Regions from separate parts of the Shimazuella sp. NTD248 genome, predicted to be linked through region 1. Evidence: riboswitches for the same ligand, from Rfam matches in the RefSeq annotation. Region 1 holds a riboswitch; the other holds the start of a gene.
What was found. Region 1 has a riboswitch for S-adenosylmethionine ahead of AC5WOE_RS08525 (aminotransferase class I/II-fold pyridoxal phosphate-dependent enzyme). Riboswitches for the same ligand answer to the same signal wherever they lie in the genome.
Positions count from the first base shown of each region.

Region 2: another riboswitch for S-adenosylmethionine. It lies ahead of AC5WOE_RS16580 (methionine ABC transporter ATP-binding protein); the one in region 1 lies ahead of AC5WOE_RS08525 (aminotransferase class I/II-fold pyridoxal phosphate-dependent enzyme).

Region 1 covers NZ_JCAJZT010000003.1:253,326-257,187, reverse strand. Annotated here, with positions in the region: gene metH (methionine synthase) at 1-1,231, opposite strand, end outside; SAM riboswitch class I at 1,307-1,417, opposite strand; SAM riboswitch class I at 1,757-1,864, shown strand; gene AC5WOE_RS08525 (aminotransferase class I/II-fold pyridoxal phosphate-dependent enzyme) at 1,996-3,156, shown strand; gene AC5WOE_RS08520 (P-loop nucleotide/nucleoside kinase family protein) at 3,300-3,862, shown strand, end outside.
Region 2 covers NZ_JCAJZT010000008.1:69,560-73,421, reverse strand. Annotated here, with positions in the region: gene AC5WOE_RS16590 (alpha/beta hydrolase) at 1-146, opposite strand, end outside; gene AC5WOE_RS16585 (SDR family NAD(P)-dependent oxidoreductase) at 570-1,310, shown strand; SAM riboswitch class I at 1,442-1,546, shown strand; gene AC5WOE_RS16580 (methionine ABC transporter ATP-binding protein) at 1,679-2,698, shown strand; gene AC5WOE_RS16575 (MetQ/NlpA family ABC transporter substrate-binding protein) at 2,751-3,437, shown strand; gene AC5WOE_RS16570 (M20 family metallopeptidase) at 3,456-3,862, shown strand, end outside.

The sequences.
Region 1 (3,862 bases):
AATCTATCATCAGTGGTACTTTCACTTTTTTTGTCACAAATTTCAAAAATCGTTCCATATCTTCTAGCTCATCACGATCAGGATCTGCAAGGCAAATATCGATGATTTGTGCCCCGCCTTTTACTTGTTTGCGAGCAACTTCAGATGCATCCTCGTATTTTTCTTCTGCAATCCATGATTTAAATAAACGTGATCCAATCACATTGGTGCGTTCTCCAACAAGTAAGGGTCGATTGTCTTCCTCAACATAGACAGATTCTATACCAGAAACAGCAGGAAGGTGTGAGGGGGCAGGGGTACGTGGCTGAAAGGCGGCAACAGCTTGTTCAATAGCACGAATGTGCTCAGGTGTCGTGCCACAACAACCACCAACTAGATTAAGCCACCCAGCCGCAGCAAATTCGCTTAATTTTTTTGCCAGAGCCGATGGAGTTTCCAAGTAATTACCATCTTCATCTGGTAGACCAGCATTTGGATAACATGAGACAGCGCAAGTAGCAAGAGTGGATAATGTGCGGATATGATCTTTCATAAATTCTGGCCCTGTTGCACAGTTTAATCCAATTGCAAGAGGATTTAGATGTTCGATCGACAAATAAAAAGCCTCAATATTTTGACCAGCCAGCATGGTACCCATTGGTTCTATTGTTCCAGAGATAATAATCGGAACACGTCTTTTACTCGCTTTAAAAGCGCGTTCCATTCCGATACAAGCAGCCTTTACATTCAAGGTGTCTTGTGAGGTTTCCAATAAAAGAAGATCAATGTTTTCCATCAAAAGTGCTTCAACTTGTTCGTAGTATGAGTGGGCTAACTCATGAAAAGTAATTCCGCCTGTCACGGTAAGGGTTTTGGTCGTGGGACCGATAGAGCCAGCTACATAACGAGGATGATTTGTTGTACTAAAATGATCCCGCGCTGTACAAGCGATGCGTGCTGCTGCTTGGTTGATTTCTGTTGTTCGGTTTTGTAAATCATACTCCGCTAAAACAACAGAAGTTGCCCCAAATGTATTGGTTTCAATGATATCGGCACCAGCATCTAAATATGATTTGTGAATATTAAGAATTACATCCGGACGGGTTAGATTTAAAATTTCATTACACCCTTCATATTCTTCACCATCAAAATCTTTTGCGGTTAACTGAGCACGTTGAAGCATTGTTCCCATCGCTCCATCAATGATAAGTATTTTTTCTTTCAGTCGCTCTTCAATGGGTGTTCTGTTCATTGCTATCATCCTTTGTGTAAGATCAAAAAAACCTTTCATCTGGGTAAGATGAAAGGTGAACGATTGTATCGTCAACTCTCATCTCGCGGAATCCAATAATCCGCAGGAATTGGCACCATATTGATCCATAGATCAATTGGTTGCCGGGTTTCATCGGGCCAGTCCCTCCACCACTCTTGATAAGAGAAAGATTCATTTGTATTTGGTTAATATTGTTACTCCCAATTATTGATTATACTACAAGGTTAGGAGAAAAAGAAGATTGTTTATTTGTTACAGGATATTTTCGAGTACTTGCTTTTGGATTTAAGGATTTTCTTTTGGATGAATATATAATAATCTATGAAAAGTTGCAATTATTTTTGCTTAGGAGTTATATTAACTTACATTTGGTGTCAACCAGTATAGAACCCCAATTTAAAATAATATCGGATAATTTTGTTTTCGTGTTTGACTTCTATTCAGATGTAGGATAACCTAAAAATAACTAGTGCAAATCTTGAATAAAATAATATTTTGATAATTCTCTTATCGAGAGCGGCGGAGGGACTGGCCCGATGAAGCCCGGCAACCAATTGATTTAATCAATAAGGTGCCAATTCCTGCAGGAAGTATATTCCTGATAGATAAGGGAAGAGGAAACGATGGATAAAACTGGCCTCTTCTCTTAGGAGAAGAGGTTTTTTGATGCAAAAAAATAGGACAAGAACTTCAGTAGTTTATACGAATACGTGCCTAGTAAAACGAAACGGGGAGTGATTTGGATGAGAATAGAGACATTGTTATTGCATAATGGAAATGAGTTAGATCCACAGACAGGGGCTTCAAGTGTCCCCATCTATCAAGCTTCTACCTTCCATCAGTTTGATATCGATAATCCGGGGCAATTCGATTATTCCCGAAGTGGAAATCCAACACGCCAAGCATTGGAAGATACCATTGCAAAGCTAGAGAGTGGTTGTCGAGGCTTCGCTTTTGCTTCCGGAATGGCAGCAATATCTACTGTGTTTCTGTTATTGTCCAAAGGAGACCATATCATTGTTTCGCAGGATGTTTATGGTGGTACGTATCGTATTTTAACGCAAGTGCTAAGTCGATTTGGGATTGACAGTACTTTTGTCGATACAACCAGAACAGAAGCTATCACTCAAGCACTTCGTCCAAATACGAAAGCAATCTATATCGAAACTCCTTCCAATCCAACCCTAAAAGTAACAGATCTAGGCGAGATAGTAAAAGTAGCAAAAGAAAATAAATTATTATCTATTGTCGATAATACATTTTTAACACCTTATTATCAGCGTCCATTAGCATTTGGATTCGATATCGTTGTGCATAGCGCAACGAAGTTTTTGGGCGGACATAGTGATGTGGTGGCAGGACTTGTAGCGGTAAGAGATGAACAATTAGCAAATCAAATCAAGACTCTTCAAAATGCGTTTGGAGCAGTACTAGGAGTGCAGGATTCATGGCTAATTCTACGGGGATTGAAAACCCTGCAAGCGAGGTTGGACATATCTTCCAAAAATGCAGAAAAGTTAGCAGTGTGGTTACAAGAGCATAAAGAGGTGGAGAAAGTATATTATACCGGTTTAGAGGAACATGAAGGTCATCGTATACAATGTAAACAAGCTAGTGGTCATGGCGCAGTATTATCTTTTGATGTAGGAAGTGGAACAAAAGTAAGGAAACTACTTCAAAAGATTCGACTGCCTATCGTTGCAGTTAGTTTAGGTTCTGTAGAAAGTATTCTATCTTATCCTGCATTGATGTCCCATGCGGCAATGCCACAAGAAGTTAGATTAAAACATGGGATAACAGATGGATTGCTCCGTTTTTCCGTAGGCTTGGAAAACGTAGAAGACCTTATGGACGATCTGTCCCAAGCGTTGGATTCGAGAATTTCTTTTGCTGCTGTGAGATAAAAAGAAAAGTGTTGACATGAAAGACCATTATATACAATGGTCTTTCTCGCTATAAGTAAATTTTAACGTTTAAACCTGCTGTTTTTTATTAAGATATATTAATATAATTACACTATACAGCATTTCTATGAAGAGAGGGAGAGATGACGAGAGTAGCTAGCCTAGAAGAGCATAAGATAATACGACAGACTGCCATTCGGTTTCTGTTGGATCAGCGACTAGGGAAGCTTAGGCCTAACAGTAACGCTTATTTTCCGGATGATCTCAGAAACAATTGCGAGATTCCCTTTAAAAGCGCGTACCGTTATATGTCTGAGGTACTAAGGGTATCGATTGAGTTTCCGAACTCAGTAGAGATGCTTGACATGTGTGAAGAAGCAGTAGCTATTGCAGAGAAGCGTCGCATTTGGGCTCTAACAACCAAAGAAGAAATAGCTAGAGAAGGATGGGAGCTCAACCTACTTTCCTCACCAGACAAGATGTTTTATCTTTTTGGTGAAAGTATTGTCGTCTTCTTGACAGGTCGATGCGGTGCAGGAAAAAGTACCCTGATCAAGGCAGTTCGTTCTGCTATGGCAGAGCACCAACTATTGAGGGCGAGTAGAGCAGGTCTTGTCTATGAACCTCTAGCTGAGATTTATGAAATTGACCCTGATGAGTTTCTCCAAGGGGGAGAATGGATTGGAGAAGTCCCTATCGAGTTGAT
Region 2 (3,862 bases), on a different contig from region 1:
GGTTGCATACAGCTGGGTTTCTCATACCATCCTGGGATGGCATAAACAGCGGTGTCACTGGTTACCGGAAGGAGAATTCCCGGAAGGAAGAATGGACCTTCGATTGCTTCTTTTAGATCGGTGCCAAGTAGTTCGTTAAATGGCATGGTGTCCTCTCTGTGATCTCTTTGGGAAACGTAGGGGAGTGATTTTCTCACTTCGTTTCTATCATTAACATATCTTGATGAGTAAACTTTCGTCAAGATATGTTCGTGTTTATTTTGGGAATTCTTCATCAATAGGTGGAAATACTTATATAAATTCGAATTATTATTTATAATTTTGTATTTTTATATATAAAGCAAAGATAAATAGAAAATAAATAAATAACGTTTCATTCTATTAACAAAGATCTTTGACAATTCATTATCATTTTTATAACACATGAAAGTAAAATAATATCTTTATATTATTACAAATATTATGTAGATACAAATTAAAAGATGTTATAATGTTCCATATATTCAATAGAAAGCGGTTCATCATGATAGAATCGCAAAACATCTGCGATTTCAAAGGGGATAGGTGCTATGGGGCGCTTAGCGGGTAAAGTTGCAATTATCACAGGTTCGGCAAGTGGACAAGGGAAAGCAGAAGCTATTCTTTTTGCCAAAGAAGGTGCAAAAGTGATTCTTGCAGATATCCAGAAACAAAAAGTATATAAAGTAGCAGAGGATATTCAAAAAAATGGCGGGGAAGCAATTGCTTTTTTTCATGATATTTCGATTGAAGAGCATTGGAGTAATTTGATAAGAGCAATTTGCAAGAAATATGGGAAAGTAGATGTTTTAATAAATAATGCTAGTACAACAGCGAGTCATGACGATTTGATTGAAGAATGGAGACGAGTATTAGATATAAATATGATTGGAACTTTTTTAGGAATGAAATATGTCGTTCCAGTTATGAAAGAAATAGGTGGTGGTTCGATCATAAATATTTCTTCAGTTGCAGGTTTAATAGCTGGTGGAGTCAATCCATACACTGCTTCAAAAGGGGCGATTCGAGCGATTAGCAGAAGTGCTGCTGTCGAATATGCCAAGTACAATATACGGGTAAATTCTGTTTATCCAGGAATGATACATACACCAATGACGGAAGATTTGCTTGCTAATGAAGGGATTCGAAAACATTTTGAATCCGTTACACCGCTCCCTTTTTTAGGTGAATCAAATGATGTGGCTTACGGAGTCTTATATTTAGCTTCAGATGAATCGAGATTTACTACAGGTACCGAATTAGTTATCGATGGAGGTTGGACATCTCATTAGAGATATCTATTTTCTTTTGGGTTAAGCGATTTAAGGAGAAAACAAGCATTATACCCTTTATTGATTAATATTTAAAATTCTATTGACTTACTATGTATTTAAATATAAAATGACCTCAATTAAATATTAACTTCTTATCTAGAGAGATGGAGGGACCGGCCCTTTGATATCTCAGCAACAGATCATTTACGATACTGTGCTAATTCCTGCAAGCAAGTTTGCTTGGCAGATAGGAAGAGTTATTTAAATGAGCGGATATTCCTTAGTTTAAAAGCCTCTTTCTATTGATGAATAGTAAGAGGCTTTTTTTGTTTTTCTACGATTTATCCATCTATTGGGATGTAATATTTTTACTAGGAGTATGGAATTTGATTGAATTGAGTAATATCAGCAAAATCTACCCTGGATCGCCACCAGTGGAAGCACTGAAAGAAGTGTCTCTACATATAGAAAAAGGAGAGATCTATGGGGTAGTGGGGGTGAGTGGAGCGGGGAAAAGTTCGTTAATTCGATCTGTCAATCTGTTAGAGGAACCAACCACAGGTGAAGTAATAGTAGATGGTGTCGCATTGGCTGCTCTGTCATCTGAAAAATTAAGGGAAGCTCGTCGAAAAATTGGTATGATCTTTCAGCAATTTAACCTGATAGAGTCCAAAACAGTTTTTCACAATGTCGCATTGCCTCTCTATTTAGTTGGAAAAAAGCGTAAAGAAGTAGAAGAAAAAGTAATGCAGCTTCTTACCTTTGTTGGTTTAGCAGATCAGGCTGAACATTACCCTGGGCAATTGTCAGGTGGACAAAAACAACGGGTAGGTATTGCTAGGGCTTTGGCTACTGATCCCCATATCTTGTTGTGTGATGAGGCAACTTCTGCTTTAGATCCTGATACAACGAGATCAGTACTCGATTTGCTTCGAAAGGTGAATACAGACTATGGGATCACCATTTTGTTGATTACTCATGAGATGGATGTGGTGAGAAATTTGTGTGACCGCGTAGCAGTGATTGATCAAGGGAGAATTGTGGAACAAGGAACGGTTTATGAAGTGTTTACCAATCCAAAGTCCGAAACAGCACAGCGATTTGTTCGTACTATTTTTGGACAGGAACTACCAGAAAGTGTACGCCAATCCTTGAAAAAACAGGATCAAATCTTACGAATTGTATTTACTGGTGAAAACGCAAAGAGACCACTTATTGCAGAAGCAATAAGGAAATTTCAAACCGATATCAATATTTTGCAGGGTAGTATTACAGAATTACAAGGGAAACCTTTTGGAGACTTATTAATAAGTATTCAAGGTGATTGGAAGGTAACAGAAGACATTATTCAATATTTACAACAGCATCAAGTACTAGTGAAAGAGGTGACATCAATTGGCGTTTGATTGGGCGGTTTTTTGGCCGCAGTTAGTAGATGGAACAATTGCAACGTTCATCATGGTTTTCGTATCGCTTGTTTTTTCCATATTGATTGGTTTTCCATTGGGAGTGGTGCTGGTTGTAACTCGGCCAGGACATATATTAGAAAACAGAACGCTTTTCACGATTCTCAACGCAATCATCAATATTTTTCGATCCGTTCCTTTTATTATTTTATTGGTTGCGATCATCCCTTTTACACGATTGGTAACAGGCTCATCAATCGGTACAGCAGCTGCTATTGTACCATTGATTTTTTATGCAGCGCCTTATTTCGGACGCTTAGTAGAAAATTCTTTATTAGAAGTAGATGCTGGAGTGATAGAAGCAGCAAAGGTGATGGGAGCTAATGGAAAAGGTCTGATGGAAGCAATAGCTTCTAATCCCAAGCATTTAAAAATTGTTACGGTTGCAGCACCACAGACCCCTCGCTCGATGGATGATGCAGCTGCTGCAGTTATTAACAATGGGATTGCTGTAAGTGCAGGTCTCAGCCCAGTAAAAGACCCAATATTTAAGGAAGACAAAACTGCAAAGCCATATATCAATATTATCGCTACACAAACCAAGAACAAAGATAATGCTAATTTGAAAAAACTAGTAAAAATCTATCAATCTTCTGAGGTAAGTGAATATATTAAGAAGGTCTATAATGGAGGAGTAATTCCAACGGTTGTTCCCATTTCTGAAATTGAAAATTTATAAAAAAGGGGCAGGATAAACTTGGCGCAAACTAAAATAGTAACCATTCGTGAGCAAATAACTCAATATATTGATGAAACACGTGATACATGGATTCAAGTAAGTCATGACATACATGAACGTCCTGAAATAGGGAATGAAGAGTATTTTGCAAGTGGTCTGCATACCAAATTGCTAAAAGAACACGGATTTGATGTGGAAGTGGATATCTCAGGTCACCCAACTGGGTTCATTGCAAGAAAGAAAAGCCAAAAACCTGGTCCTGTGATTGGTTTTCTAGCAGAGTATGATGCACTTCCAGGGTTAGGACATGCTTGTGGACATAATATTATTGGCACAGCAAGTGTATCAGCAGGGATTGCACTGAGTAAAGTTTTAGATGAAATTGGCGGAGAAGTAGTAGTATTTGGTACCCCAGCAGAAGAAGG